Regions from separate parts of the Ruminococcus sp. MCC718 genome, predicted to be linked through region 1. Evidence: predicted binding sites of a transcription regulator. Region 1 holds the regulator's gene; the other holds the start of a gene.

The links. The regulator HrcA, encoded in region 1, represses chaperone genes, less so after heat shock. The targets are predictions, from matches to a motif close to TGTTAGCACTCNNNNNNNNNGAGTGCTAACA.
Region 2: clpB (ATP-dependent chaperone ClpB) is a predicted target of HrcA. The motif match lies at 2,561-2,591, and genes of this name have one in related genera.

The regions. Positions count from the first base shown of each region.
Region 1 covers NZ_WQNP01000131.1:45,000-61,501, reverse strand. Annotated here, with positions in the region: gene dnaK (molecular chaperone DnaK) at 1-10, opposite strand, end outside; gene grpE (nucleotide exchange factor GrpE) at 67-681, opposite strand; gene hrcA (heat-inducible transcriptional repressor HrcA) at 694-1,737, opposite strand; gene GPK60_RS11255 (SGNH/GDSL hydrolase family protein) at 1,947-2,660, shown strand; gene hemW (radical SAM family heme chaperone HemW) at 2,942-4,111, opposite strand; gene lepA (translation elongation factor 4) at 4,101-5,915, opposite strand; gene GPK60_RS11240 (stage II sporulation protein P) at 5,996-7,255, opposite strand; gene gpr (GPR endopeptidase) at 7,299-8,213, opposite strand; gene rpsT (30S ribosomal protein S20) at 8,470-8,733, shown strand; gene holA (DNA polymerase III subunit delta) at 8,813-9,790, opposite strand; gene GPK60_RS11220 (small, acid-soluble spore protein, alpha/beta type) at 10,014-10,211, opposite strand; gene GPK60_RS11215 (PspC domain-containing protein) at 10,310-10,495, opposite strand; gene hemL (glutamate-1-semialdehyde 2,1-aminomutase) at 10,636-11,916, opposite strand; gene hemB (porphobilinogen synthase) at 11,916-12,899, opposite strand; gene cobA (uroporphyrinogen-III C-methyltransferase) at 12,919-15,348, opposite strand; gene hemA (glutamyl-tRNA reductase) at 15,353-16,502, opposite strand, start outside.
Region 2 covers NZ_WQNP01000015.1:790-17,291, forward strand. Annotated here, with positions in the region: partial or broken gene GPK60_RS01455 (macro domain-containing protein) at 1-87, shown strand, start outside; gene GPK60_RS01460 (hypothetical protein) at 100-798, shown strand; gene GPK60_RS01465 (ADP-ribosylglycohydrolase family protein) at 937-2,277, shown strand; gene GPK60_RS01470 (hypothetical protein) at 2,261-2,404, shown strand; gene clpB (ATP-dependent chaperone ClpB) at 2,656-5,247, shown strand; gene GPK60_RS01480 (DUF4250 domain-containing protein) at 5,335-5,508, shown strand; gene GPK60_RS01485 (DMT family transporter) at 5,578-6,462, shown strand; gene GPK60_RS01490 (fibronectin type III domain-containing protein) at 6,698-7,699, shown strand; gene metG (methionine--tRNA ligase) at 7,839-9,788, shown strand; gene GPK60_RS01500 (TatD family hydrolase) at 9,803-10,573, shown strand; gene rsmA (16S rRNA (adenine(1518)-N(6)/adenine(1519)-N(6))-dimethyltransferase RsmA) at 10,587-11,450, shown strand; gene GPK60_RS01510 (DUF1002 domain-containing protein) at 11,607-12,503, shown strand; gene GPK60_RS01515 (alpha-N-acetylglucosaminidase TIM-barrel domain-containing protein) at 12,545-16,502, shown strand, end outside.

The DNA of each region.
Region 1 (16,502 bases):
TTTTACCCATGATAAATTCCTCCTGTTTTATTCTGCTTTTATACTAAATTTTGTCAACTTTTTAATTTAGTTTGCTACTTTTACCATGCTGTGGCGAACCACACTGTCACGGTACATATAGCCTTTCTGAAGTTCTTCCGCTACGACATTTTCGCCGTACTGTTCATCTTCCACATGCATCACTGCATTATGGAAATTCGGATCGAACTCATTTCCTTCTGCCTCGATGGCTTTTACTCCGAGCTCTTCCAGGCTTGCTACAAACTGTTTGTAGATCTTATCCATACCCTGTGCAAATGGCTGTTCTTTTTCCTCATCGGAAAGAGTTGCCAGTCCGCGTTCGAAATTATCGATCACCGGAAGCATCTTTTCAATGACACTCTTTGCACCGACCTCAAACATGGCTGCTTTTTCTTTTTCCGTTCTTTTACGGAAATTATCAAACTCTGCCATCTGGCGTTTCAGACGATCAGTCAGTTCTTCGATCTGCTCGTCTTTTTTATCTTTCTTTTCTTTTTTCTTACCAAAGAAGCCTTTCTTTTCCGGCTGTTCTTCTTTTGCGGCAGCTGTATCGCTTTCTGCCTTTTCCGTTTCCGGCTGTTTTTCTTCTCCTGCAGTCGGTTCTGCAGTTTTTTCTATTTCTTCATCAGCAGGCTTTGTGTTTTTTGTTTCCTCTGCCATACAATCACCTCTCTAGTTGTCTTCTTTTTTCTTACCAAATATATCATCCAATTGAGTTGTCAGTGTTTTTAAGGTACCGACAACTCTGTCATAATCCATTCTTTTCGGTCCGATGATACCGATCGTACCTCGCATACCATCGCCCAGCTCGTAAGTAGCTGTCACAACACTGCAGTCCTTCATCGTCTGCACCGGTGTCTCATTTCCGATGTAAACCTGAATGCCGGTGTTCTTGTCATCTGCCATCGTATCGGCTACCAGATCCGCCAGCTGTTTCTTTTCTTCAAAGGTACCGATCAGGCTGCTCGCCTTTTCACTGTCTGACAGTTCCGGATATTTGAAGATGTTCGTCGCTCCGCTTGTATAGATCTCCATCTCTTCTTCATCCATCTGGATCGCTTCTGCGACTGCATCCAGAACGCTGTTTACAACCTCGCTGTGGATACCAGCCTCCTCTTTGATCTTTGCGATCGTTGTCAGATTGATCTGATCCATCGTAAGACCATTCAAACTGGTGTTAAGCAGAATATTCAGCTTCAATACCGTTTCCTGATCCAGTCCGTGATGAAGCGAGATCATTTTATTCTTCACTACGTTGCCTTCCGTAACAACAACAGCTAACAGCTGATCTTCGCTTACTATGGAAAGCTGGATAAACTTAAGCTTTGTTCTGTGATACTGCGGCCCTGTGATCATCGAAGCATAATTTGTGTTGGCTGCAAGGAACTGTGCCACACGCTTCAGGACCATTTCCATCTTATCCTGCTTTTCGATCATCAGCTCCTTCATTTCGGTTACCTGCTGTTCTTTCTCTTCCATCAGGTGGTTCACATACAGACGATAACCAAGGTCTGAAGGAATCCTGCCGGCTGAAGTATGCGGCTGGATGATGTATCCAAGCTCTTCCAGATCTGCCATTTCATTTCGGATGGTTGCGGAGCTCAGATTCAAATCCGCATATTTGGAGATCGTCCTCGAACCAACCGGCTCTCCCGTCTCCAGATACGTCTTGATGATCGCCTGAAGTATCTTCCATTTTCTCTCATCTAACTGCATCCTTGAATCCTCCTTCCTGTTATTAGCACTCATCTTAGTGGAGTGCTAACATCCTTGTACCTAAAATAGCACTACGCATATTCTTTGTCAAGAGGTTTTTTTCATTTTTTATAAAAATTGACTTTTTTCCGGAATGCGTTATACTAAAGAGGTCAGAAAAACAGAATCTGACCTAAAAAAACGATCACATAAAATTTCAGGGGGTTCTTATGAAACGAAAAACCACAAATCTTGTCATTGTACTGCTCAGTTTTCTGATTGCAGCTCTGATCGCACTGACCGTATTTATGACCTGGTTTACAAAGGAACAGACCGCTTTTCTGGAAAAAAGCTTACGTGATGCGAAAAACGAACATTCTGTGCAGGATTCATCTGATACCGCAGACACTTCTGACCATAATGTCTCCTCTTCCTGTCATCACTTTCTTTTTGTCGGAGATTCCAGAACGGTCGGCATGGAGGAAGCCATGCAGGATTCCGATGATGCGGATACCTGCTCTTATATAGGAAAAGTCGGGGAAGGTTACTACTGGCTTGTGAACGAGGGCATCGATCAGCTTCGCGCCTCTCTTTCCAAAGAGCCGGATGCTACTGTTGTGTTTAATCTTGGCGTTAATGATCTGAGTGAGATCGACCGTTATCTTGCGTTTTATCCTCAGATTTTTGCAGAATATCCGGATGCTTCTTTCTATATTATGTCTGTGAATCCGGTAGGCGATGCATGCTCCGGTGCTTCCAACGAAGAAATCCGGGATTTTAATGCAAAATTAAAAGAATCTTTTCCGGATCAGTACCTGGATTGCTATGATTATCTGGAACAGAATGGTTTTTCAACGGTAGATGATCTTCATTATACAAACGATACTTACCGTGCGATCCATGATTATACCGTAAGTGCAATTTCAGAAATGGAAAATCCGTAACGCATATTTGTGTTCCTTCGTATATTCAAGAATGCCTCTGGCATTCTTGCTGCGAGGTGCACGTCATGCATCGCATGACATATTCTTCTGTGCACCTCTGCAATCCGCCGGAGGCTATATCAGATGGGAGATTGAATCCCGCCACTAATACAAGCTTGTTGCCTGCCGCCTACAGCGGGAGTCATCTCCCATCTGATATAAAATGGCAGAACAAACATTTCAGCTTGTTCTGCCATTTCTGTATAAAGCGAACATTTGCAATCCGCTTTTCTGTTTTATCTTTATCCGAGCAAAAACTCAGAAAGCACCATGTTACTTAAATCAATCCCTTTTTCTGTCAGGGAAATGCGGTCCTCTTCCATTCTCAGCAATCCTTTTTCTGTGAGCTTTTGGATCTCCCTTTGGTAGATCACCGTCAGCGGACAGTGAAAATGCTCTTCAAATGCAGACAGGCTGACGCCTTCCATCATGCGAAGTCCCAAAAACAAGGTTTCTTCGATCTGATTGTCTTTTGTCAGCACCAGTAATTCTTTTTTTGAGAAATCCCGGTTTAAGTATTCCTGCAGATCATCGGTATTTTTATAACGGAGCGGATTCTGCAATGTGGATGCTCCAAGTCCAAAACCGATGTAGTCCACTCGTTTCCAGTATCCGACGTTGTGTCTGCATACATACCCTGCTTTTGCATAATTCGATATCTCATAACGATGATATCCATATTCGGAAAGAATCTCTGCCGTATCCTCGTACATCTGACGTTCCTCATCCTCCGAAGGCAAAAACTGCGGTTTTTCTCCGGCTTCTCTTTTTGCGGCATCCTGTCTGTAACGCTTTGCAAACGGCGTGCCATCCTCGATGATCAGACTGTAGGCGGAGATATGCTCCGGTCCAAGTTCACATACCTTTTTCAGAGTACAGCGATAGCTCTCTACACTCTGACCCGGAAGCGCCGACATCAGATCGACATTGATATTCGCAAATCCGATCCTTCTTGCCAGATAAAAATTCTCTTTGAACTGATTGTACGTGTGGATACGTCCTAAAAGCTTTAACTCCTCCTGATCTGCGGACTGCAGCCCCAGGCTTAAACGATTGATCCCTGCTTTTTGGTAAATCTGCAGTTTTTCTTCCGTCAGTGTCCCCGGATTGCATTCAATCGTAATTTCCGCATCTTCCCGGATATCCGGGAAACGCTCCCGGATCGCCTGCATGATCCGCATGATCTCACTGCCCTCCAGAACAGAAGGGGTACCGCCACCGAAAAAGATCGTAGATACCACGTAATCCTCCGCCAGATCAAACTGACGGATCTCTTCTATCAGGCAGTTGACATATTGTTTCTGAATTTCTTTTTCTGCCGGAAAAGACAAAAAATCACAGTATGCACATTTCCGGACGCAGAATGGGATGTGCAGATATAATTCCAGTTCTTTTTTCATATTATTTATCATCCAGCTTCAGCACGCTCATAAATGCTTTCTGCGGAATCTCCACGCTGCCGACCTGACGCATACGTTTCTTTCCTTCTTTCTGTTTTTCCAGAAGCTTTCTCTTACGGCTGATATCACCGCCGTAACATTTTGCAAGTACGTCCTTACGCATTGCTTTTACAGTCTCTCTGGCAATGATCTTGCTGCCGATCGCTGCCTGGATCGGGATCTCAAACAGCTGTCTTGGAATCTCCTCTTTTAATTTTTCGCACATCTTGCGTCCGCGTTCATACGCCGATCCTTCAAATACAATAAAGGAAAGGGCATCGACTTCTTCTCGGTTGACCAGAATATCCAGTTTGACAAGTTCGGAACGCTTGTACCCTTTCATTTCATAGTCAAAAGATGCATAACCTCTGGAACGTGATTTCAGAGCATCAAAGAAATCGTAGATAATCTCATTGAGCGGAAGGTCGTATTTGAGCAGTGCTCTTGTCTCTTCCATATATTCCATACCAAGGTAAACACCTCTTCGCTCCTCGCAGAGCTGCATGATCGAACCGATGTATTCGGTCGTGACCATGATCTCGGCACTGACCATCGGCTCTTCCATGTACTCGATCTCAGCCGGATCCGGAAGGTTTGCCGGATTTGTCAGCTCCATCACTTCTCCGTTTGTCTTATGGACTTTATAAACAACGCCAGGAGCCGTTGTCACAAGATCCAGATTGTATTCTCTCTCCAGACGCTCCTGAATGATCTCCAGGTGAAGCAGTCCTAAAAAGCCACAGCGGAAACCAAAGCCAAGTGCGATCGATGTCTCCGGCTCAAACTGCAAAGATGCATCGTTTAACTGCAGTTTCTCCAGTGCATCTCTCAGATCCGGATATTTTGCTCCGTCTGCCGGGTACATACCGCAGTAAACCATCGGATTTACCTTTTTATAACCAGGAAGTGGCTCCGCACATGGACGGTCTGCATCCGTGATCGTATCGCCGACACGGGTATCTTTGACATTTTTCAGACTCGCTGTGATATAACCTACCATACCGGCACGCAGTTCATCACACGGGATAAACTGTCCTGGTCCGAAATAGCCGACTTCTACGACTTCTGCCTCAGCTTTCGTCGCCATCATGCGGATCTTTGTGCCGCGTTTTACAGTTCCTTCTTTGATCCGGCAGAAAACGATGACACCTTTGTAGGCATCATAAAGAGAATCAAAGATCAGTGCCTGAAGTGCTGCTTTCGGATCACCCTGCGGTGCCGGGATCTTCTGCACGATCTGCTCTAAGACCTGATCAACATTCAGCCCGGTTTTGGCTGAGATACGCGGTGCATCCTGTGCCTCAATGCCGATCACATCCTCGATCTCATTGACCACGCGGTCCGGATCTGCACTTGGAAGATCGATCTTGTTGATAACCGGAATGACATCCAGATCGTGATCCAGTGCCAGATAAACATTTGCCAGTGTCTGTGCCTCGATGCCCTGTGCCGCATCGACAATCAGGATCGCTCCGTCACAGGCTGCAAGGCTTCTGGACACCTCATAGTTAAAGTCCACATGTCCCGGAGTATCTATCAGGTTAAATACATACTCTTCGCCGTCTTTTGCTTTGTAGATGATACGGACGGTCTGTGCTTTGATTGTAATGCCACGTTCTCGCTCCAGATCCATATTATCAAGTACCTGTGCCTGCATCTCACGGCTCGTCAAAAGGCCGGTCATTTCAATGATGCGGTCTGCCAGTGTGGATTTGCCATGGTCAATATGTGCTATAATACAAAAATTTCTGATATTCTTCTGATCTATACCTGCCACAATTCTATCTCCTTATTCCTAAACTTGCATTCTAAGTGGCATTTTAGCACATATTGTCTTTGTCTGGCAATCTTTTTCTGCTATCTGCCGGCAAGCACCCTGTCCAGGATATCTGCCAACGGCTCCATGGCATTTTTCTCTTCTTCTACGGTGTTCAGCTGGCTGCCCGCCTCGATCAACAGTGCCCGCGGCTTCAGATGCAGATTGTAGCGAAGACTCTGAAGATAAATATGTCTGGTGAACCCCGGATAATATTCCTGTGCTTTGATCTGAAGCTGAAAGGAAAACGCCAGATTCTCTTCAATATACGGATTAGGCAGATAGTCAACGTTTCCGTTTCTCGCAGTCCGGCTCAGCCCGTTAAAAAACATGATCTTCGCCACCTGTTTGCCATCGATCTGCGTGACCAGCTTCTCCCCATCCAGCCCATCCCGGTGCAGGTCGATCACCACCTCAACCGTTGGATTGGCCGCAAGAATGCTGCTGATCTCAGTCTCCGCCAGATTGTATGCCGTGTTGCGATCCAACACACCGTCTATCATGTCAAATACGCTTGTATTATGGATTACATTATATCCATACTTGTTTTCCAGCAGCTCTGTCAGATAATTTCCCATGCCCACAATCGTATCAGAAATATTTCCTTCTTCCGAATCTGCAAATGCTTCCTGCGAATGGGTATGATAGATCAGAATCTGCGGCACAGATGCATCTTTTTTTATGCGAAGATCCTGACCTGCAAGTTTCTCTGCATTGATCTGCTCCGGATCCGCTGTCGTAGATGCATCTACGGTATAATAATTTCCGACCAGCGTCTGGAAATCCTGAAGTTCTTCCATATTTACCGTTTCCTGCTGTTCTTTTGTTTCTTCGGTCTGTGCTTTTTTGTTTTTCTTTCTCTTTTTCTTTTTTACTGCTTTTTGAATGACCGTTTTTTCTGTCTCCTCCATGGATTCTGCTTCTGCCTTCTGCGGCATCTGATCCTGTGTGTTCTGTACTTCTGAAGACTTTTGCGTTTCCTGTGTTTTTTCACTTTCCGGATTTTTTTCTGTTTCTTCCCGTACTGTCAGCTGCGGCTCTTCTGATAAGAAATAGGACTCCTTGCTCTCCCAGTAAGTCAGAAGCGGAACGACTTCTTTTGTAAGCAGGGAAAGCCAGCTTTGATTCTCTGTACCTTTCACTGGTGCAAGTGTAAATACCGGTGCATAGAGCTGTGCTGTTTTCCTTGTCAAATTTTTGCCCCCACCTGCGATCGACACACCCTTCACCAGAACATAAAGCCCCAGGCCGAAAATGACTGCCCACAGACTTCCGTGTATCCAGTTTTTAAAACGCTTCATGCCCTCACCTCATTCATTGCAATATATGAGGTGTTTTTTTTCATTATGCAAGCTGAAGGGCAAGATTGAGCCCTTCTGAAATCGTATAGCTCAGACGTTTCACCGTCTCATCAATATCCTTTGGCGTCACAAACATCGTATTTAAATGTGATGGAATCCTTTCTTTGATCAGCTGATATTTCTGTGCATAATCTTCCATATCAAGGGCATGAATCAGACTCTCCATCGTATCATTGACAATGGTTGCCGCATCTACAACAGTGGGCACGCCGATGGCAATGACCGGAATGCCAAGAACCTGTTTATTTAAACCATTTCTGTGATTTCCGACACCGGAACCCGGATTGATCCCGGTATCTGTGATCTGGATCGTACGATTCAGCCTGCGTGTACTGCGGGCTGCCAGAGCATCCACTGCAATGATCAGGTCGGGATGCGTTTCCTTTACCACGCCTCTGATGATCTCCAGCGTCTCCATGCCTGTCTGAGCCATCACGCCCGGAACGATGCCGCTGACCGGATTTCGCTGTTCTTCCCCAAGCGAAGCTGCCCCGAATTCCCGGATCATATGCCTGGTGATGCAGATGTTGCCAACCACATAAGGTCCGAGTGCATCCGGTGTCACATCCCGGTTTCCAAGTCCGACGATCAGCACCGATTTTTCCTCTTCTCCCATCAGACTTTTCAGATGTTCTGCCAGTTTCTGCGATATTTCCCGGTGATAATCCTCATCCGGTGCCGACATATTCGGGGCTTCCATGGTAATATATGTCCCGACCGGTTTCCCCATCGTTTTTGCCCCGTTTTCTGTCTCGATCATCACCCTGGTCGTATGGATCTCCAGTTCTTCATCATCCTCCTCTTCAATCCGCACACCCCGAATTTTTACGTCATCTTCTTCAAAACTTTCTCTTGCTTCCAGTGCGAGGTCTGTTCTGATACGAAATCTTCCAAACATGCTCTGTTCCCTCCTGCTGTTTCGTTTTTTTTGCCTGATTTTGTTTCCATCTGATCTGCTTTTATCAGTGTCTGTAATTCTTATAGAAATATTCCATATTTTTTCAAAATTTGATATTGACATTTGGCAGGCTTTGGTTTAGACTATGAGAGTATGTTTGAAGTATGTTCATTAGAACGTCCGTGTCCGGCTTTAATGTAACAGAAATCATATCATTTTATAGAAAAATTAGAATAAAAAATTGGAGGTGTACAGATTGGCTAACATCAAATCCGCAAAGAAAAGAATCCTGGTTAACAGAACAAAAGCTGAGCGTAATAAATCAATCAGATCTGCTGTTAAAACTGCTATCAAAAAAGTAGAGGTTGCAGTTGTTAACAAAGATAAAGAAACTGCAGTAAATGCACTGGGTGCTGCTACAGCTATCATCAACAAAGCTGCATCGAAAGGCGTTTATCACAAAAATAACGCTGCTAGAAAAGTTTCTCGTTTAGCAAAAGCTGTAAACAGCTTAAATTAAACCAATTTTTATAAATATATAACCCATCAGGTACCGTCAGCCTGATGGGTTTTTTATTTTGAAGGCAAAAACACTCTTATCAACTCGAATATTTGACAAGCAGAAGCTCCACGCTCATCACATCGTTCATACGCCCTGTTTTGACTGCCTCTTCCATCCTGACGCAGTCCTGCAGAGCTTCTTTTAAGGTTTTCAGTGAAAAGTATTCTGCCTGTCGCAGACAGTTCCGCACAATAAATCCTGCCATTTTCAGACGCTCCGAAATCGTTTTTGCACTGTATCCTTCCTCGGAAAGCTCTTTTACCTGCATCAGAAGATTAAACTGGCGTGTGATCAGATAGAGAATACGCATCGGCGGTTCTTTTAATGCCAGCAGATCATAGTAAAGCTCCATAGCTTTCTTCTGCTTTTTCTCTGCCATCGCATTGATCATATCGAAAATTTTATTTTCCGTCTGCTCACTGCAGATCACTGCGACATCTTCTTCAGTAATGGATTCTTTCTCCATACAGTAACAGATCAGTTTTTCCAGTTCCTGGCGTATCCGCTCCATATCCGTCCCCGTTTTTTCCAGAAACTGTTTCATCGCACCGGAAGTGATCATTTTTCCCTCTGTTTTCAGTATACCAAGTATCCATCTGGTCAGCGTCTGTTCGTTCTGTGCCGTAAACTCAACCACACTGCCTTTTTTGCTGACTGCTTTATAGAGCTTACCTCTTTTGTCTACTTCACTTTCCACAAACAGCATGATGGTTTCCTCTGGTATGGACGGGATGTATTCTGCCAGCTGCTGATTAGCGTTCTTAAAAAATCCGCTGTCCTCGATCAGAAGCAGGCGATGTTCTGCAAAGAACGGCATGGTATCCGCCTGCGCGATCATTTCTTTTACATCGATGCCTTTTCCGCTGTAAATGCTCAGGTTAATAGTATCCCCTTCCGGAAGAACTGCATTTTTTAAGCGATTTTTGTATTGCTGCTTCAGATAGGCTTCTTCTCCATAGAAGAGATATACCGGCTTAAAGCTTCCTTTTTTGATATCCTCCACCACAGACTTCATATGGTTTCCTTTCTTCTGTCATGGCATCCGAAACAGATTTATCTTAGTCGGAGAAGACTCCCACTTCTATAAGGACGAGCAACAAATTTGTCTTAGTGGGAGTGCAATCTCCGACTAAGATAAACGCTCCGCGAGGATGCACAGCGATTCTGTTGGGTAAATGTCAGCAAAGCTGACCAGAATCGCGTGCCAAGTCTCACGTGCGTTCGACTTGAAAAACCGCTTAAGCACCGGACTTTTTCTCTTCACGCCGTCTTCGTGTCATAAGGCCTCCGATGCGGCCGGTTTCCTTTGCAGTCAACGCCTTCCAGCCCTGCTCCATTACTTTATCGAGAAGTCCCAGTTCTTTTGCGATCTCATATTTTAATTCTTCTTCCGGTGCCAGATTATTTAAATCAATTTTTTCTTTTTTCTTAGACATATAGACCATACCCCTTTCTTTTCTGGAGTATGGCCTGATTTTTCATTTACTATTCATAAATCTTACAAAAGGGATCTGCCAGGGAGCAGATGCTGCTTTTAGTACTCTTCCGGCATGATGATCGCTGCAATGATATACAGGATCACTCCAGTACTGGTGCAGCCAAGTAATACACACAGAAGACGCACGATTGTCGGGTCAATACCAAAATATTCGCCGATACCGCCGCATACGCCACATATTACCCTGTTCGTTTTTGATTTGTAAAGTCTCTTTGGTTCCATAATCTTTCATCCTTTCATAAACTTTTTCCTGCTCACTTATAACTCACCTTCGTCAAAAATATTGCCAATCCTGGCCGAGTACTTTTTCCATTCTGTTTTATACAGTTGAAGGTTTCCTGTTCGGTTCGCTCGCCTGTCGTTCACTTGCACATTAAGAAATTCTCCGCCTTCTGCAGTGCATAAGCCAGATTTTCTTCCGTATGTGCCGCTGACACAAACATGGCTTCAAACTGTGCCGGTGCAAGATGGATTCCATTGTCCAGCATATATTTAAAATACCGTGCATACTCAGCAGTATCTGAGGTTTTGGCGGAAGCATAGTCAACAACCTGCTGTTCTGTGAAAAACAGGGAACCGATTGAGCCGACATGGTTTACCTGCCATGCATGTCCGCTCTTTCTGACATTTTCTTTCATGGTTTCAAAGAAAGTATCGCTTTTCTGATTGAGTTCTTCATAAATCTGCGGATTGTTTTTCAAAATGGTAAGCTGTGCAATGCCTGCTGCCATGGCAACCGGATTGCCGCTTAAGGTTCCTGCCTGATAAACCGCTCCGACCGGTGAGACCATCTCCATGATCTCGCGTTTTCCTCCGTAAGCTCCGACCGGCATGCCGGCTCCGATGATCTTGCCGTATGTCACAAGATCGGCATCGATACCAAAATAACCCTGTGCACCCTGAAGTCCAAGTCGGAATCCGGTGATCACTTCATCGAAGATCAGAACGCTTCCATGCTCGCTACAGAATTTTCGAAGTCCTTCCAGAAATCCCTTTTTCGGCGGAACAACGCCCATATTGGCTGCCACCGGCTCTACGATCACGGCAGCGATTTCCTTTGGATATTCGGCAAACAGTGCCTCTACGCTTGCCAGATCATTGTAAATGGCAGATAACGTATCCTGTGTACATCCCGCCGGTACACCGGCACTGTCCGGGATTCCGGCTGTCATAACTCCGGAACCTGCTTTTACCAGAAGTGCATCGGAATGTCCATGATAGCATCCGGTAAATTTTACGATCTTATCCCTTCTTGTATAACCTCTGGCTGCACGGATGGCACTCATCACGGCTTCTGTTCCGGAATTGACCATACGCACCATTTCAAGTGACGGGATCACATCTGTCATCAGCTCTGCCATCTCTACTTCTTTTTCAGTGGCGGCTCCAAAACTCAGTCCTTTTTCACATGCTTTGATCACGGCTTCTTTGATCGCCGGATGGTTGTGTCCGAGGATCATCGGTCCCCAGGAACCGATAAAATCCAGATATTTGTTTCCATCGACATCTGTCATATAAACACCGTCTGCCTGTTCAATAAAACGCGGCGTGCTGCCAACACTTCCAAAAGCACGCACCGGGCTGTTCACGCCACCCGGCATCAAAGTAACTGCTTTTTTAAAAAGTTCTTCTGATCTTGTCATCATCCAATCTTCCCTTCATCCATCATTTTTGCAATCTCTTTTGCAAAATAGGTGAGATAAATATCGGCTCCGGCACGGTAAGCACCGACTGCCATCTCACCGACGATCCGTTCTTCATCAATATAGCCTAGTTTGGCTCCTGCTTTTACCATAGCATATTCTCCGCTGACGCTGTAGGCTGCAACCGGTGTGTTGACCACTTTTCGCACTTCTGTGATCACATCCTGATAAGCCATCGCCGGTTTTACCATAATGATATCCGCTCCCTCTTCGACATCGAGCAGAGCCTCTTTGATGCCTTCTCTTTTATTATGAAAATCCATCTGATATGTTTTGCGATCACCAAAAGACGGAGCAGAACCTGCCGCTTCACGGAATGGACCATAAAAGGCGGATGCATATTTCACGGCATAAGACATGATCGGTGTGCCTGTATGTCCCGCCTGATCGAGCATCGTACGGATCGCACGCACACGGCCGTCCATCATATCGGATGGTGCTACCATATCTGCTCCGGCTTCCACATGAGAAAGAGCGGTCTTTGCAAGCAGATCCAGCGTCCTATCATTGTCCACATCGTGTCCGCACAACATGCCACAGTGTCCGTGTGATGTGTACTCGCACATACAAACGTCCGTGATCAGATACAGTTCCGGGAATTTTTCTTTTGCTTCCCGAAGTGCTCTCTGCACAATGCCATTTTCGTTGTAGGCTCCGCTTCCCACTTCGTCTTTCTGATCCGGGATGCCAAAAAACATCACATTTTTCACACCGGCATTTAACAGCCGCTCCAGTTCAAATCCCATGCAGTCCACACTGTAACGGTACTGTCCGTCCATGGACGGGATCTCCTCCCGGATGTCGTTCCCTTCTTTTACAAACATCGGATAGATCAGGGAAGACTTATCCATTCTCGTCTCTCTCACCATTCTTCTGAGTGTATCGTTTCCTCTTAATCTTCTTGGTCGGATTGTCATATCCATCTTTTGTTACCTCCTACATTTAAAGCTGCTTCCGGCACAGCTCTTTTACTTTATCCAGAACGCTGTCCATCGTTGCTTTTTCAGACATCCAACTCTGCATTCCAAGCTCATCTGCTGCCTGCTTCGTCTGTTTTCCGATGCATACTGCCCGGACAAGGGAAAAATCAAGCCCTTTGGCTGCCTGTGCGAACCCTCGCACGGTCGATGCACTGGTAAAGACCGCAAAATCAATCTTTCCCTGTTCAAATTCTGCCTTTTGATCGATCAGTTCTGAGCTTTCGTACAGAGTGCGGTAGGTTGGAACATCATCGATCTGCACATCCGGTACTTTCTGAAGTTCCAGTATCAGTTCCTGATTTGCAGTCTCTGCCCGCGGTATCAAAATCCGCTCTCCCCCCGTGCAGGCCCGGGCAAGGCTGGATCCCAGATGTTCTCCGTCAAAAATTTCCGGTTTTAAATCTGCCAGAATACCATGCTTTTTCAGTTCCTTTTCAGAACCGCTTCCTATAACAGCAAATTTCGCCGCCGCAAGTTTGCGGATATCCGCTTCATGTTCTGCCAGTTTTTCAAAAAAGACTCTCACTCCGGTCGGGCTGGTAAATACGATCCAGTCATAACTTTGAATAGCTTCCATACTTTGCTTCAGTTTTTGATTTTCTGAAATCGCTTCTGTTTTGATCGCCGGAAGTTCCAGCACTTCTGCCCCTTCTCTTCGAAGCTTTTCCGCCATTTGGGAAATCAGTTCTTTTGGTCTTGTGACCAGGATTTTACGTCCTGCAAGCGGCAGTGCTTCATGCCATGCAAATCTATCGGCCAGAGCACATACTTCGCCAACCACGATGATGGCCGGTGTCTGAATCCCTTGTTTTTGTACCTCTTCCGGCAGTGTTGAAACGGTTGCACTGATCCGTTTCTGTCCTGCCGTGGTTCCCTGCTGTAAAATGGCAGCAGGCATATCTGCACGCATACCCGCCTTTAAAAGTCCATCGCAGATATCTGCAAGTGCCGTCACTCCCATCAGAAAAACCAGAGTTCCCTTTGTCCTTACCAGTGCCTCAAAATCAATATCATAGGTATCGCCTTTTTTCTTATGCCCGGTAATGATATGTACCGAAGAGCAGAAATCCCGGTGCGTGACCGGAATCCCGTTGTAGGCAGGGACTGCAATCGCAGAAGTCACACCCGGTACGACTTCATACGGTATCTGATGAGCCTTTAAAAGCTCCAGTTCCTCCCCGCCTCTGCCAAACAGAAACGGATCGCCGCCTTTTAACCGCACAACCCTCTTGCCTTCCAGTGCTTTTTTCACAAGGATTTTGTTGATCTCTTCCTGCGGCATCAGATGATGGCTTGCCCGCTTGCCGACATTGATCTTTTCGGCATCCTCTGGGATCATACTTAAAATAGCCTGACCTGCCAGTGCATCATAAACAACAACTTCTGCCTTCTGAAGCACACGCTTTCCTTTCAACGTAAACAACCCCGGATCGGAAGGACCTGCTCCTACCAGCCAGACTTTTCCCGGTTTTATATCATCTTCTTTTACAGCAGTGCAGCTTTGTGCATGACATTCTTTTTTCAGCCCTTCTGCGAGCAACATGCCCATTGTTTCGGCATCTTCCGGATTTCCTTCGATCTGACCTTTTTTATATATTCCGGTTGCTTCCTGGTAATACAGGCCACGTAGCAGAAGTTTTCCGTTTTTCATTTCTGCATAGGCAGCGATCGGTGAACTGCACCCGCCATTTAAATATTTTACAAAAGCCCTCTCTGCTGCCTGTGCTGTCTGTGCCGCCGGATCGTTATAGGCTTTCAGAAAAGCATAATCTTCTCCTTTTCTTCCCTGAACCGCCAGAATCCCCTGCCCTGCTGCCGGAATGATCTCATCCGGCTCAAAATAGCGATAAATGCGGTTTTCCAGGCCAAGCCTCTTTAAACCTGCTGCTGCCAGGATCAGTGCTCCGTATGCTCCTGACTGAAGTTTCTGCAGCCTGGTCTGGATATTTCCTCTCACCGGAAGAAAAATTACATCCGGATACAGCTCTTTAAGCTGCAGCATCCGTCTCTGGCTGGAACATCCGACCGGAAGCGTTCTGTCCCATTTTTCTGCGCCTTCCGGAAGCACCAACACATCTCTTGGATCCTCTCTTTTGGAAAATGCAAGCAGCGGCAGCTCTTCGGAAAGTTCCATCGGCATATCTTTCAGACTGTGTACGGAAAGATCGCTGCATCCATCTCGAAGTGCTTTATCCAGTTCCTTCACAAACAGACCTTTGCCGCCGATTTTCTCCAGCGTGCGATCCAGGATTTTGTCACCGGTCGTTTTCATGGTCAGAATTTCTACCTGACATCCCGGTTTCTTCTCTCTGATAAAATCCTGGACCATCTCGCTTTGGATCACCGCCAGACGGCTTCCTCTGCTTCCTATGACAATGTTATGCTCTGTCATATTTTTATTCTCCTTTTTCATTAAAGTCAAACGCATTTGAAACCTGGCACGCATAAATCTCTTCCAGTCCATCTATGCACTCCCGAAATGCTGCATCGCTGATCCGTCCCCGCAGTTCAAAAAGCATTTTGTTGGTCACTTTCTGTGCCGCTCGATGGATCTGTTTTTCCAGTGTTTCTTTTTCAGATACTTCCATTGGAAGCTGATGCAGGATTTTATACAGACGCAGATCCAGGTCTGTCGCAACTTCTTCTTTGATCTTTCCGATACGCGGTATCACATCAAGGCATCGATACCAGTTGCAAAATTCTTCCATCTGCTCTTTCAGAATGGATTCTGCCTCTCTGATTCCAGCCTTCATTTTCTCGCTCAAAACATCGACTTTGAAATAGTCGATATCATAAAAACGGATGTACATCAGTTTCTGCACCTCCGGATCAATATCACGCGGCACTGCCAGATCTACAAGGATCAGTTCATGATCCAGATCAACTGCCTGAAGTCCTTCTTTTGTGAGCGTATAATTCGGGCTTGCCGTGGCACTGACTACAAAATCACAGGAACTGATCAGACCCATGCGTTTTCCATAGTCAATACGCCTGCATCCCTGCGGAATCTGCACGACACCGCTGCGGTACTGACGCACGGTAACGGTCACATCCGCGCCTTCCTGCTGCAGAACGGTTGCGGCAAGTTTTCCCATCTCCCCGTTTCCGATGACCATACATTTTTTGCCTTTTACTTCCAGACCTTCCTGTCGAAGTGTCTGAAGTGCCCGGTGGATCACCGAATGATTGCCTGCGGAAAACGTCACATTTGTCCGCACTTTCTTGCCGGCAGTCACCGCCATGCGAAACAACACTTCCAGCACATTGTCCGCCGCATAATGCTCTCTTGCCGTCACAAGTGCTCCCTTTACCTGTGTCAGAATCTGATCTTCTCCTAAGATCCTGGATTCCAGTCCGCAGGCAAGACGGAACAGATGCTGCACGGCATCTTCTTCTTTTCGCTCCGTAAAATATTTCTGATACTCATCGTTATGGATTGCCCGTATCTTACACAGAAGTTCATAAAGGGCGATCACACACCCCTCTTCCGTGCTGACCCAGAGTTCCATACGGTTACAGGTCGATAACAGGACACAGCCACAGATT
Region 2 (16,502 bases), on a different contig from region 1:
CAGAAAGCTATTATTGATAAGCAGTATGATATTATGCAGTTGAATGTGACATTATTTAAGTATACGAATGAAATTCTTGGAGTATAGGAGAAAATATTCATGAGTAGAGAGACAGATATAAAACTTTTAATGGACGATTGGGAAGAAAAACATAATAATAACGGATATAAGCGTTTTATTAGAGATGGCATAGTGTGTGAGAAAAAATGGGAAGCACAGCATACACCAAGAGTATGTTATTTCTTAAAGGAAGCATACACTTCTAATGAAAATGGTTATAATCTGGTAGAAGATTTGCATGATTGTGAACGTCCATGGACTATGTGGAGAAAGGTAGCAATATGGACACAGGCAATATATAATGCATTTAACGATAATATCTGTGAGTATGACGATGAAGTATTACGTTCTAAGGAAAAAGCAATAATTGACCGGATTGCAGTGGTCAATGTGAAAAAAAGCAATGGCGGAAGCGAATCTGAATATGAAGATTTGAAAAAATACGCAATTGAAGACAGGCTGGAAATAAAGCGTGAATTGGAAATTATACAACCTGATATCATTGTATGTGGGAATAATCTCAGTCTATTGAAACTTGTATTAGGAGAAGAATTACAGAATGATGATACATGGGATAATATGTTGGCACTTTGGAAGGATACATTGGTGCTTGATTATTATCACCCTGCTGTGCATTATCCTAATCGAGTAAATTATTATGCTTTGATGGCAATCTGTGATGTGGCAAGGAAAAAATATGGTACGCCTGTATGGTCAGCACAAAATGAAAAATGTTAGGGATATTAGTGTCGATGCAATATTGCACCGGCATTTTTATTTTCTAAAAGTGTCGCCCGAACAGCGACCATATGAAGATGCCTTTCAATTATACTCATATTGTAACAGTGAAAGAGAGGTGCCGGAGTAATCCGGGGATTGGAGGCATACATGTACGGAGCGATTTTAGGAGATATTATTGGAAGCCCGTTTGAGTTTGACAGAGGTGATAAAACAAAGAAGTTTGATTTGTTTAGTGAAGGCTGTGGCTTTACAGATGATTCTGTTATGACAATAGCAGTTGGAGAAGCTCTTCTTGCAGTCGGACCGGAAGCTGCAGTAAAGGAAATTGAAGATGCGGTAGTATCCAATATGCAGGATTGGGGAAAAAGATATACACATGCAGGTTATGGTGGAAGCTTCAGACATTGGCTTAAAGAAAAAAATCCGAAGCCATACGGAAGCTATGGAAATGGTTCAGCCATGAGAGTGTCAGCTGCAGGCTGGCTTTATGATTCAATTGAAAGAACAAGAGAGGTAGCAAGGGCGACAGCAAATGTGACACATAATCATCCGGAAGGTATAAAGGGTGCAGAAGCAACAGCAAGTGCAATATACATGGCAAGGAATGGCTCTTCAAAAGAAGAAATCAAAGAGTATATAGAGAGGGAATTTCATTATGATCTGAGTAGAACATTGGATAATATCCGACCTTACTACCATCATGTTGAAAGCTGTCAGGAAACAGTGCCAGAGGCAATCATCGCATTTCTGGAATCCAAAGATTTTGAGGACGCAGTGCGTAATGCAGTATCACTTGGTGGAGATACGGATACACTTGGAGCCATTACAGGAAGTATTGCAGAAGCATTTTATGGAATCCCTGCTGTGCTGATTGCAGAGTGTAAAAGTCGGATTGACAAGGGATTGATGACGGATGTTCTTGATGAATTTGATCATGTACTTGGCAGGAGCGTGGATACTTATTCAGATGAAGTGGATGAGATACAGGCAAATCAGATGATTGAGGCAGCAATCGACCAGTATTATATTCAGCAGGATAAAAATGGAATGCTGTTATTTATGGAAGTTATGGTAACAAGAATGCAGCAGGCAGGAGAAGTCATTGTTCCATATATCACGGAAAATCCTTTTATGTCGGAAGAACAGATAGGTAAAGTAAAGGCTGGTGACACGATTTCGCTTGACCATGATGTAAGACTTAAAATAGAGACTGTAAAAGATGCTGATGAAAAAGAATGGATTGGAGTATTTACATCTTCTGAAGAGATGCATAAGGGTTCTGCTGGAAATGTACAGATGAATCAGTCTATTGAATCAATACTTCGTCTGGCACTTAATTGGGAACAGGTAAATGGAATTGTGATTAATCCGTTTGGTAAGTATATTCAGATGACAAAGAAGATGATAGAGCTTTTAATCAATGGGTATGAATATTATGAGAATGAAAGGAAGAGCAAAGATGATGAGAACAATTAAAGTTACGGGAAAAGGGAAAATAGCAGTAAAGCCGGATAAGATCCGGTTATATGTAAACAAAGAAGGACTTTGCCAAGAATTTGTCGTAAAAATGTGGTCAAATCAAGAAAATCGAGTGCGAAAGTAAATGTTACGCCATGCACAGCTCGGGAAAGAATTCCCCCGCTGCCGGGCTGTCGCCCTATATAGTTCCATGAAAGAAACCTCCTTTTCAAGCAAGCTTGAAGGAGGTTTTTTCCTGTAAATATGCATGGCTCGTAGGCTTCACAAATTCTTCACAAAAAATTAGCACTCACCACTTGACAGTGCTGATAAATGGTGTTATATTCTCAATATAACAAAGAAACATATAACATCTGGCAAACAGGAGGTGTTTTTATGAATATCAGTAAATTTACACAGAAGTCCATCGAGGCAGTGAACAGCCTTGAGAAACTGGCATATGAATATGGCAATCAGGAGATCGAGCAGGAGCATCTGCTTTATGCCCTGTTAAAACAGGAAGACAGTCTCATCCTCAAGATGATCGAGAAGATGGAGATTGATAAAACGTATTTTACCGAGGCGGTAGAATCTGCACTTGAGAAACGTACCAAGGTTTCCGGCGGACAGGTTTATATCGGTCAGTATTTAAATAAAGTACTTGTTCAGGCAGAGGACGAGGCAAAGGCTATGGGAGATGAATATGTTTCTGTAGAGCATTTGTTCCTGTCCATGATCAAGAATCCAAATCCGGAGATCAAGAAACTGTTTCAGGAGTTCGGCATTACAAGAGAACGTTTTCTGCAGGCACTTTCCACGGTACGCGGCAATCAGCGTGTGACGACGGACAATCCGGAGGCAACTTATGATACGTTAAATAAATATGGTCAGGATCTGGTGGAAAAAGCAAGAAATCAGAAGCTGGATCCGGTGATCGGACGAGATGCGGAGATCCGTAATGTGATCCGTATTCTTTCCAGAAAAACGAAAAACAACCCGGTGCTGATCGGTGAACCTGGTGTCGGTAAAACGGCAGCTGTAGAGGGTCTGGCACAGCGTATCGTCCGCGGTGATGTTCCGGAAGGACTGAAAGATAAAAAGATTTTCTCACTGGATATGGGAGCACTGGTAGCAGGTGCCAAATACCGCGGCGAGTTTGAAGAACGACTGAAAGCCGTTCTGGAAGAAGTCAAAAAAAGCGAAGGTCAGATCATTCTCTTTATCGATGAGCTGCACCTGATCGTCGGAGCCGGAAAGACAGACGGAGCGATGGATGCCGGCAATATGTTAAAGCCAATGCTGGCACGAGGTGAGCTGCACTGCATCGGTGCGACAACGCTGGATGAGTACCGTCAGTACATTGAAAAGGATGCTGCACTGGAGAGAAGATTCCAGCCGGTTATGGTAGACGAGCCGAGCGTGGAAGACACAATTTCCATTCTGCGTGGACTGAAAGACCGCTATGAAGTTTATCATGGCGTAAAGATCACAGACAGTGCACTGGTAGCGGCTGCAACGCTTTCTCATCGTTATATTTCCGATCGTTTCCTGCCGGATAAAGCTATTGACCTGGTCGATGAAGCCTGTGCCCTGATCAAGACCGAGCTGGATTCCATGCCAACGGAGCTGGATGAACAGCGAAGAAAAATCATGCAGATGGAGATCGAGGAAGCTGCCCTGAAAAAAGAGACCGATAAATTAAGTGCCGAGCGTCTGGAAAACCTGCAGAAGGAGCTGGCAGAACAGCGGGAATCTTTTGCAGGCAAAAAAGCTCAGTGGGATAACGAGAAACATTCTGTTGAAAATCTGTCCGTGCTGCGTGAAAAGATTGAAAATATGAACAAAGAGATCGAAAAAGCACAGAGAAGCTATGATCTGAACAAAGCAGCAGAGTTGCAGTACGGCGAACTGCCGAAACTTCAGAAACAGCTGGAGATTGAAGAGGAAAAGGTAAAAAGCAAAGATCTGTCGCTGGTACATGACCGTGTAACAGACGAAGAGATCGCAAGAATCATTTCCAGATGGACCGGCATCCCGGTTGCAAAACTGACCGAAGGTGAGCGTACCAAGATCCTGCATCTGGATGATGAACTGCACAAACGTGTCATCGGACAGGAAGATGGTGTCAGAAAAGTGACCGATGCGATCATCCGTTCCAAAGCTGGTATCAAAGATCCGACCAAGCCGATCGGTTCGTTCCTTTTCCTTGGTCCTACCGGTGTCGGCAAGACAGAGCTTGCAAAAGCTCTGGCAGCAAGTATGTTTGATGATGAGCAGAATATGGTGCGTATTGATATGAGTGAATACATGGAGAAATATTCTGTGTCCCGTCTGATAGGAGCACCTCCAGGATATGTAGGATATGAAGAAGGTGGACAGCTGACAGAAGCAGTCAGAAGAAAACCGTACTCAGTTGTACTGTTTGATGAGATCGAGAAAGCACATCCGGATGTCTTTAACGTACTGCTTCAGGTACTGGATGACGGACGTATCACCGATTCCCAGGGCAGAACCGTAGACTTTAAGAATACGATTCTGATCATGACTTCTAACATTGGTTCGTCTTATCTGCTGGATGGCATTGAGCCGGATGGAAGCATCCGTCAGGAGAGCCAGGATCTGGTCATGAACGACCTGCGGGCACATTTCAGACCGGAGTTTTTAAACCGTCTGGATGAAATCATCATGTTCAAGCCGCTGACAAAAGAAAACATCGGCAATATCGTTGATCTGATGATGGCAGATCTGAACCGCAGACTCGCAGACCAGGAGATCAGGCTGGAGTTGACGGATGAGGCAAAAAGCTATATCATAGACGGTGGTTATGATCCGGTCTATGGTGCAAGACCTCTGAAACGTTTCCTCCAGAAAAATGTGGAGACACTGGCAGCAAGGATGATCCTTTCTGGAAATGTACAGACAGAAGACACCATCGTGATCGGTCTCAAAGACGGAAAACTGGCAGCGGAAGTAATGAAAGTCGAATGATGTGATAACGGGACAGAGATGTCAGGCTGGCACAGAGATTGGAAGTGACGCTCCGGAATTCCATAAGTATGCAAAAAGGAGTAGAGTATGATTCCAAAAGATCCGATGATATTGTTGAGCTATGTAAACACACAGCTGCGTGATTATTATGAATCACTGGAGGCACTGTGTACCTGCCGCGGACTGAACCGGCAGAACCTTCTGGAGAAAATGGACAGCATAGATTATCACTACGATGAAAAAACAAACCAGTTCATCTGAAAATTGCGAGAGTTACTTTGTGACGGAGCAATTCGTGGGCATCTCTTTAGTATTACAAAGGAAAAATAAATGAAAAAAACAATTGCAATTTTCGCACTGTTCCTGGCGGCATTCACCTGGGGCAGTGCCTTTTGCGTGTTAAAAGACACGCTGGAGAATGTCTCTCCGATCTGGCTTCTGGCCTTTCGTTTTCTGCTGGCGGGTATCATTATGACTCTGGTCTGTATCCCAAGAATGAAAAAAATGAGCATCCGCACGTTAAAGCGTGGCATCATCATGGGCATTGTCCTGTATTTTGAATTTCTGTTCTTTACGGTCGGACTGCAGTACACGACCTCTTCCAAATCTTCCTTTATTATAGGATCTTATGTGGCGATCCTGCCGCTTATTTACTGGGTGATCCGCGGGAAAAAGCCGCAGAGGGCGGATATTCTGGCGGCACTTGTCTGTATTGTAGGACTTGGCTTTATTTTGCTTGGAAGTTTTGACGGGGTCAACAAAGGAGATCTAATCTCGCTGCTCTCGGCAGTGTGTTATGCGATCCATATTGTTGTGACCGGGATTTTTGCAAGGGAAGAGGACGGCTTTCTGTTAAATATGCTTCAGATTGGAACGGGCGGCATTTTGGGACTTGTGGCAGCGATGATCCTGGAGCCACATCCGGCAGCCATGTCCGGCATGAACATCGGAAGCATCGCTTATCTGGCAGTCTTCTGCACGGTTGTGCCGTATTTGCTCAGTGTGTTTGGACAGAAATATGTGAAAACTTCCACAAGCGGCGTGATCCTTTCTTTTGAGAGCGTATTTGGATGTATTCTCTCAATCCTGATTCTTGGAGAACATCCGGGTGTGCGGTTTGTGATCGGTGCAATGCTGATGATGTGTTCCTTCTTGATTGTGGAAAAAATTTCCCTGCCATTGCAGAAAAGAGTAGCGGTGAAAGCAGAAAAATGATATAATGAGTCAAAGGGACAAATGGACACAAAACGGATGCTTGCATACGTGTTTGTGTCTATGGGGACCGCAAAAACATGAGAAAGCAGCCATTTTTGTAAAAAAATGAGCGGATTTCGAATGTTTTCGTGATTTTGAGAGTGCAAGGCACGGAAAAATCACGTATGACTCATTGAGTTAATTTTAGAAAAAGTTCAGAACCCAAAACCACAACACAAGGCAAAGGAGGAAAAACATGATAAAAAAAGGAAAAAAACTTAGTATGATGCTTCTTACGGCAATGATTCTGGCAGCAGGAAGTGTCGGAACTGTAGCAGGAACCGGAGCGAAACAGGTACAGGCAGCAGAGAATGCATATTATTATGTGTCACTGGGGAATCTTCAGCAGACAGCCATGACTAAAAACAGTGCAAGTATCACTTGGGAACAGACGTATGCAAGCTCTATGAATACACTTACAACAGAAGGATATAATATTTATCTTGGAGAAAGTTACAGTGATATGAAGCTGGTTGGAAAATCCAAGACACCATCCTATACACTGACCGGACTGAAAGATGGTAAGCGTTACAATGTGCGTGTAGAAGCTTACACATCAAATGGAACAAAAACAAGTTCACCGGTAAGCGGACAGGTTGAGACAATCCCGGCAGCCGTCCATAATTTCAGACAGGAGCGTTGGTGGTACTTTATCAACAAGCTGGAAGTAACATGGGATAAAGTTGAGACTGCAGACCGGGTGGAAGTGACCCTGTATAACAGCAAAGGCAGACGTGTCGGCAAGACACAGAAACTGAACAGCTATGCTTACAGTGCATATTTCGATAAGATGAAAGATGAAGTTTACACGGTAACCATTCAGGCTTTCAAGACGGTAAATGGAAAGACTTATGCTACACCGAAGGCAAAGATTCAGTGTTTCAACCAGGCACGTATCAAAGAGACAAGCATCAAGGTGAAAAAAGGCAGCCTGAGCTTCCAGTGGGGAAAAGTCGGCGGAGCAAGCGGATATGATGTGTATATCTCTACAAAGCCGAAAAAAGGTTATAAAAAAGTAAAATCGGTCGGCAAAAACACCACAAAGCTGACCATCCGTAAATTTAAAGGCAAAAAGATCAACCCGAAGAAGACTTACTATATGTATGTAGAAACCAAAAAGAAAAACGGCTCCAAGGTCAATAAATCCGGAAGACTCTACTACTGGAATACAAAGAGCAAAAACTTTGGTTATTTCTAAGAAATTGTATAACCGTTCCATAACTTCACAGTCAGGAAATCTTGACAGAAAAACCGTCGTATGTTACGGTAGAAATAAGCGTTAAAAGCTGTTGGGGGCAAAAACTTGCTCCCAACAGCTTATTATACAGGAGGCAGAAATGGATAAAAAGAAATTTTATATGACAACTGCGATTGCCTATACATCCGGCAAACCGCATATCGGAAACACTTACGAGATCGTGCTGGCAGACAGCATTGCCCGTTTTAAGAGACAGCAGGGATATGATGTGTTCTTCCAGACCGGAACCGATGAACACGGTCAGAAGATTGAGCTGAAAGCAGAAGAAAAAGGTGTGACACCGAAGGCTTTTGTGGATGAAGTTTCCACAGAGATCAAAAGAATCTGGGATCTGATGAACACATCTTACGATAAATTTATCCGTACAACGGATGCAGACCACGAAAAACAGGTACAGAAGATCTTCAAAAAACTGTACGATAAGGGAGATATTTACAAGGGACATTATGAAGGTATGTACTGTACACCTTGCGAGTCTTTTTTTACCGAGTCTCAGCTGGTTGACGGCAAATGTCCGGACTGCGGACGTGAAGTGCAGCCTGCAAAAGAAGAAGCTTATTTCTTCCGTATGAGCAAATATGCAGACCGTCTGATCGAGCATATCAACACCCATCCGGAATTTATCCAGCCGGTTTCCAGAAAAAATGAGATGATGAACAACTTCCTTCTTCCGGGACTGCAGGATCTGTGCGTATCCCGTACTTCCTTTAAATGGGGCATTCCGGTAGATTTTGATCCGAAACATGTCGTTTATGTATGGCTGGATGCACTGACCAACTACATCACCGGTATCGGTTATGACTGTGACGGAAACAGCAGCGAGCAGTTCAAGAAAGACTGGCCGGCAGATCTGCATCTGATCGGTAAGGATATCATCCGTTTCCATACCATTTACTGGCCGATCTTTCTGATGGCACTGGATCTGCCGCTTCCGAAACAGGTATTCGGACATCCGTGGCTGCTGCAGGGCGACGGCAAGATGAGCAAATCCAAAGGAAATGTACTGTATGCCGATGAGCTGGTTGATTTCTTTGGCGTGGATGCCGTGCGTTACTTCGTTCTGCATGAGATGCCGTTTGAAAACGACGGTGTGATCTCCTGGGAGCTGATGGTAGAGCGTATGAATTCTGACCTGGCAAATACCCTCGGAAACCTGGTAAACCGTACGGTTTCCATGTCCAATAAATATTTCGGCGGCGTGGTAGAAAATAAGAATGTAAACGAGCCGGTGGATGAAGAATTAAAGAAAGTCGTTCTGGAAACACCGAACAAAGTCATTGCAAAAATGGAAGAGCTGCGTGTGGCAGATGCGATCACCGAGATCTTTACACTGTTCAAACGCTGCAACAAATACATCGACGAGACGATGCCGTGGGCACTGGCAAAAGACGAGGCAAAAAAAGAGCGTCTGGCAACGGTTCTCTACAATCTGGTAGAGTCCATCAGCATCGGAGCAACACTTCTGGAATCCTTCATGCCAGAGACTTCTGATAAAGTACTGGCACAGCTCGGAGCACAGAAACGCAAGCTTTCCCAGATGGATACCTTTGGTCTGTATCCGTCAGGCAATAAAGTAACCGAGAAACCGGAAATCCTCTTTGCACGTATGGATATCAATGAAGTGATGGCAAAAGTTGCAGAGCTTCATCCGGTAAAAGAAGAAGTAAAAGAAGAGGAAAAAGGCATTGATATCGAGCCGAAAGATGAGATCACATTTGAAGAATTCGGCAAAATGCAGTTCCAGGTAGGCGAGATCATTTCCTGCGAGGCAGTGAAAAAATCCAAAAAACTGCTCTGCTCTCAGGTTAAGATCGGCAGCCAGGTAAAACAGATCGTATCCGGAATTAAGGCACATTATACACCGGAAGAAATGGTCGGCAAAAAAGTCATGGTACTGGTAAACTTAAAACCTGCAAAACTTGCCGGAGTTCTTTCGGAAGGTATGCTGCTGTGTGCAGAGGATGAGAACGGAGAACTTTCCCTGATGGTACCGGAAAAGAAAATGCCGTCCGGAGCAGAGATCTGCTAAGAGGAAAAGAATGTATGATTTTTGACAGTCACGCTCATTATGATGATGAGGCATTTGACAAAGACAGAGACTGCCTGCTCTCCACGATGGAAGAGCAGGGTGTCGGCTGTATTGTAAACGTAGGTGCAAGTTTTCAGGGGGCAAAGGACAGTGTGGAGCTTTCTATGCGTTATCCGCATGTCTATGCGGCAGTCGGCGTGCATCCGGATCATGTCGGTGAACTGGATGAGGTGAAGATGCAGCATCTCAGAGAAATGTGCACCATGGAAAAAACAGTCGCAGTCGGCGAGATCGGTCTTGATTATTACTGGGATAAAGAGTCCCACGAGCTTCAGAAGGAATGGTTCAAAAAGCAGATGGAGCTTGCAAAAGAGGTAGATCTTCCGGTCATTGTGCACAGCCGCGAGGCCGCACAGGATACGTTTGATCTGATCAAAAGTGAGCACGCCGGAACGACCGGAGGTGTGATACATTGTTTTTCCGGCTCGAAAGAGATGGCAAAAGAGTATATCAAGATGGGCTATTACATCGGTGTCGGCGGTGTTGTCACGTTTAAAAATGCAAGAGTTTTAAAAGAAGTGGTGGAGAGTATTCCACTTGAGCGGATTTTGACGGAGACAGACTGCCCATATCTGGCACCGGTGCCGTTTCGCGGAAAACGCAACTGTTCTGCCTATATTTCCTATGTGCTCGACATGATCGCAGAGTTAAAGGGCATTTCCAGAGAAGAGGCAGAGCAGGTTACTTACGAAAATGCAAGAAATATGTACCGCATCACAGACTGAAAGGCAGGAAAAAATGGAGAAATTATCAAATCCACAGAAAACCATAGAAGTAATTAAAAAATATGATTTTGCCTTTCAGAAGAAATTCGGGCAGAATTTTCTGATCGATGCCCATGTGCTGAACAAGATCATCGCTTCGGCAGATATCACAAAGGATGACTGTGTACTGGAAATCGGACCTGGTATCGGAACGATGACGCAGTATCTGGCAGAGGCAGCCGGAAAAGTTGTGGCAGTGGAGATCGACCGCAACCTGATCCCGATCCTCTCCGAGACGCTGGCAGATTACGAAAATGTAACCGTGATCAATGAAGATGTCCTGAAACTGGACATTGCGAAACTTGCGGATGAATACAATCAGGGCAGACCGATCAAGGTTGTGGCAAATCTTCCGTATTATATTACGACACCGATCATCATGGGACTTTTCGAGAGCCATGTGCCGGTAAAGAGCATTACCGTTATGGTTCAGAAAGAAGTTGCCATGCGTATGCAGGCAGGACCGGGCACCAAAGATTACGGGGCACTGTCTCTGGCAGTGCAGTTTTATGCAGAGCCATATATCGTGGCAAATGTACCGCCAAACTGCTTTATGCCGCGTCCGAATGTCGGAAGTGCGGTCATCCGACTGACCCTGCATGAAAATCCGCCTACCACGGTAAAGGATGAAAGTCTGATGTTCCGGATCATCCGAGCTTCTTTTAACCAGAGAAGAAAAACGCTGCTCAACGGCCTGAATAATTCACCGGAGATTGCAGCAACGAAAGAACAGATCCAGACAGCTTTTGAAAAGCTTGGTTTTCCGGCAAATGTACGTGGGGAGACATTGACCTTAAAAGAATTTGCGGCACTTGCAGATGAGTTTGCCGAATTTTAGAATAAGAGAGCGGACGTTTCACGGCGTTCGCTTTTTTTACTAAATCAAGCAGCAAAGCGGATTGCGAATATCCGCTTGACGAATGGTAAGAATTACTTTGTAACGGAGCAATTCTCGCGTGCGTTCGACTTGAATCAGACAGAAAGGGGAAAATATATGAGAAAAAAACTTACAGCAGTACTTCTGGCAGCGACAATGCTGCTTACTTCCGGTGTCACGGTCTTTGCAGACCGCGTGGATGCAGTCATCGACAAGCCATATCTTGCACTGGGAGCGGATTTAAGCCCACAGGAACAGATGACAGTTTTATCATTGCTCGGACTTAGTGACATCAACGTGGATGATTATGATATCATCAGCATCACCAATGCGGATGAACATGAATATCTGGATAAGTATCTGGATGCTTCGATCATCGGCACCAGGGCGTTGTCATCGGTTTTGGTTGTTGGAAAAGAAGCCGGAAACGGCATCCATGTAACAACGAAAAATATTTCCTACTGTACCGAAGGTATGTATCGCAATGCACTTTTGACGGCCGGCATCGAAGATGCGGATATCACGGTGGCAGGACCGTTTTCGATTTCCGGAACGGCGGCACTGGTCGGTGCGATCAAGGCGTATGAGACCATGACCGGGGAAGAGATTGACGATGAGAATCTCGATGCGGCAAACGATGAACTGGTGTTGACCGGCAAACTGGTGGAGGATATCGGAGATTCTGAAAAAGCAGAAGATCTGATGGCACTGGTAAAACAGGAAGTGGCAGAGAACAAACTGACCAGTGCAGAGGATATTCAAAATGTGGTGGATCAAGCATGCGATCAGCTGGATATTCAGCTTTCCGAAGAAAATCAGAAGCAGATCGCAGAACTGATGAAAAAGATAGAGGGACTGGATCTGGATGTGGATAAACTGAAGGATCAGGCAAAAGATTTGTATCAGAAACTGGAAGATCTGGATTTCCATGTGGATAAAGAGAGCGTTGGGAATTTCTTTACACGGATCATTGATGCGATCGTAAATTTCTTCCAAGGACTGTTTGGAAAATAAAAGAGGGTAACTGAAAATAAAACAAAAGATGGAGGGACTTTATGAAAGGAAAAAAAGTTTTAAGTGTTCTGCTTGCTTCTGTAATGATGTTCACGGCAGTTCCGGTAGGAAGCATTGGGGCAATGGCTGCACCAGTCCAGAATGCACAGGTGCAGGAGCAGAAAGTGAAGACACAGGCAGAGAGTGGTCTTTCTAATATCGCAGCCGACTGTGAAATCAGCGTTCCAAGCGAGGAAGGAGCCAACGTCAAGGAAAATATGGTGGATGGAAATCCTTCTAGTTTGTGGGTGAATAACGGGGCGAACTGGCCATGTACGGTAACGTTTGCACTGCCGAAGGCAAACACGAAATGTGTGAAAAAAATAGTGCTGAAATTCGAATCCGGCCATACACCGTGGAGCATGGATGTATCCCTGAAATATGCACTGAACAACGTAACAAGTGATCTGGTCAGTGTACCGGGATCTGCAAAGACTGCAAAATTTGATGATGGCTATACGTTTGAATTTGAAAATGCCCAGGCGATGACTCATCTGTATGTGGAACTTTCCAATCCGAAGAACAACGGTGCAACCGGCGCTTTCTGGCCGGCGATCGCAGAGGCAGAAGTTTATATTGATAACGGTGCGGAAGAAACAGTTGAACTGGAAAACATCGCTGCTACCAGAAAGCAGAGTCTGACACTGAAAAGCGAAGTCAATGCATCCGCAGACAAAGCAAAAATCACCGACAACGATGAGACAACGGCATCTCCTCTTCAGGAGAAAACCTTTGCAGCCGGCAGCAGTGAGACCTTTGCAGAAGTTGGTTTTGGCGTAGAGCAGAAGATGCGTCAGATTATTCTGGCACTGCCAAAGGACAATCAAAATGCATCCTATACCTATAAGCTTTACGGAAAAGCAACAAAAAACGGCTCTTATGAAACACAGCCGTTTGCGACCGGAAACATCAATACCGGTGATGCAAACAAAGTAAAGATCAACGCAGCTGATGTGGATTCTGCTGTCAAAGATCTGGAATACGAATCCGTAAAGGCTGTTTTTGAGGCAGCAAACGATGATGGAAAAAATAACATTCTGTCTCTGGCAGAGTTCCAGATCCTTGCAAACAAAGCAACGATCGCAGAGGCGGATACTGAAAATATCGTATGGAAAAGCACCGCACTGCACAGCAACTACAGTCAGGACACCCTGAACCGCATTGTTGACGGAAATTTAAGCAATACCTGGAGTGCAGACCAGTATCCGGCATATGTGGATTTTGATCTTGGAGCAGAGTATGATCTGTCAAGGATTGAAGTTTACACCCCGAAAAACGGCTATTCCCAGTATTCGCTGTACTACAGCAACGATGGTCAGAATTACAGCAAATTTGCGGAAAAAACCGGTACCGATGCCTGTCCGGATGGAGGAGAGGTTTATCAGGCAGAAGGAAAGAAAGCAAGCAGTGTGCGTATCCTGCTTTCCTACAATTCTGCAAGTTCCAAAGCCGTGCTGAATGAAGTTCGTATCCTCGGAACAAAGAGCGGGGAAGCAAAAAAAGCCGCATTTCAGGCACCGGTTTCCTATGTAGAATCCGCATACAATACAGAAGTTACCACGCAGGATACGATCGATGAAGTTTATGGTATTGTCAGCCGTAACCTTGGTAAGCAGTACAAAAACTGGTTTACCTTTGAAGTAAAAGACAAGGCAGAAGGTGCAGCCGATTATTATGAGATCGAAGATGTGAACGGTAAAGTGAAGATCACCGGCAACAGCGGTGTGACGATCGCAAACGGCCTGAACTATTATCTGAAATATTACTGCAAGGTGAGCATCACCCAGGTCGGTGATCAGGTAACGATGCCAAAAAGTATTGTAAAAGTCGGATCAAAAGTACATAAAGAGTGCAAAGTGGCACTGCGTTATGCGTACAACTACTGTACGATGTCCTACTCTATGGCATTCTGGGGCGAGGATGAGTGGAGAAAAGAACTTGACTGGCTGGCACTCAATGGTGTCAACATCGTTCTGGATATCACCGGACAGGAAGAAGTCTGGAGAGAATTTTTAAGTGCACTTGGCTATACGCATGAAGAGATCAAAGATTATATCGCAGGACCTGCCTACTATGCATGGGCATATATGGCAAACCTTTCCGGATACGGCGGACCGGTCCATGACTCCTGGTTTACCAAGAGAACGGAGCTTGCAAGAAAGAACCAGCTGATCATGCGGAAACTCGGCATGCAGCCGATCCTTCAGGGATACAGCGGCATGGTTCCGGTTGATGTGCAGAGCAAGGCAAAAGGAGCGTATGCACTGACAGGCAACGATGTGATCCCACAGGGAACCTGGTGCTCCTTCCAGCGTCCGTACATGCTGCGTACCACCACAGCGGCATACGATAAATATGCAAAATTATTTTATGAGTGTCAGAAAAATGTCTATGGAGATGTAACACATTATTATGCGACAGATCCATTCCATGAGGGCGGAAATACCGGTGACATGTCCACAAGTGATGTAAGTTCAGAAGTGTTAAATTCCATGCTGGAGTTTGACAAGGATGCAGTCTGGGTGATCCAGGCATGGCAGGGCAACCCGAGTGCCGGACTGATAAACGGACTGAACGGAAGAAAAGAGCACGCACTTGTGCTGGATCTTTATGCAGAGAAGGACACACACTGGAACGACAGCAGTTACTCCGGCGGAAAAGAGTTTCAGAAGACACCGTGGGTTTACTGTATGCTGAACAACTTCGGCGGACGTATGGGACTGCACGGACATATGGACAATATTGTCAGCGGCGTTGTTGATGCGGCAAACAACAGTGAAATGCTGACCGGTATCGGTATTACACCGGAAGGTTCTCAGAACAACCCGGTCCTTTATGATTTATTATTTGAAACGGTATGGTGTGACGATGCAACAAAAACGCTGACAGAGATCGACACCGACCAGTGGCTCAAAGATTATGTGACAAGACGTTACGGAGCCAAGAGTGAATCTGCGTATGAGGCAATGAAGATCCTCGAAAACACCGTTTACAAGGCATCACTGAACATGCGTGGTCAGGGTGCACCGGAGTCCTACATCAATGCACGCCCGGCAGAGAGTATCGGTGCGGCATCAACCTGGGGAAATGCAGTGATCGGCTACGATATGGAAGAGCTGGAAAAAGCAGCAGAGCTGCTGCTTGAAGATTACGATACCCTGAAAAAGAGCGACGGTTATCTCTATGATCTGGCAGATGTTCTCAAACAGGTACTGTCAAACTCTTCCCAGAAATATCACAGAGAGATGGTAAGTGCTTATCGGTCCGGTGATCTTGCGAAATTTAACGAGGCATCCGATCAGTTTTTAAGCCTGATCGACAAAGTGGAAGAAGTGCTCGGAACCAGAAAAGAATTTCTGTTCGGAACCTGGACAGAACAGGCGAAGAAACTGGCAGAGGGTGACGATGACTTCACAAAAGATATCTACGAACTGAATGCGAAATCGCTGGTAACTACCTGGGCTTCTTATCCGCAGGCAGAGAGCGGCGGACTGAAAGACTACTCCAACCGTCAGTGGGCAGGTCTTACACAGGACTTCTACAAACAGCGTTGGACGATGTGGATCAATCAGAAAAAGGCAGAACTGAAAGGCGAAAGCACACAGAACATCAACTGGTTTGCTTTTGAGTGGGCATTTGCAAGAAGTCACACAGAATACACGACAGAGGCATCCGGCAAAAACTTAAAAGAACTCGGGGAAGATATCCTGAAAAATTACAGTTCCAAAGATCTGGCAGCAAATGGTGCAAACGATTACACCGGAAAAGTGACTGTAACTGCAGGTTCGGAAGAGACAAGCCAGGAGAACGGTGCAGCAGTCAATGTCCTGGATGGAAGTTCCGATACAATCTGGCATACTAATTACACCAACGCAGCTGACATGACTTCCTACGAGAAACATTATCTGATTTTTACAATGGAAGAGGCAGTCAAACTTGGCGGACTTCGTTATCAGCCAA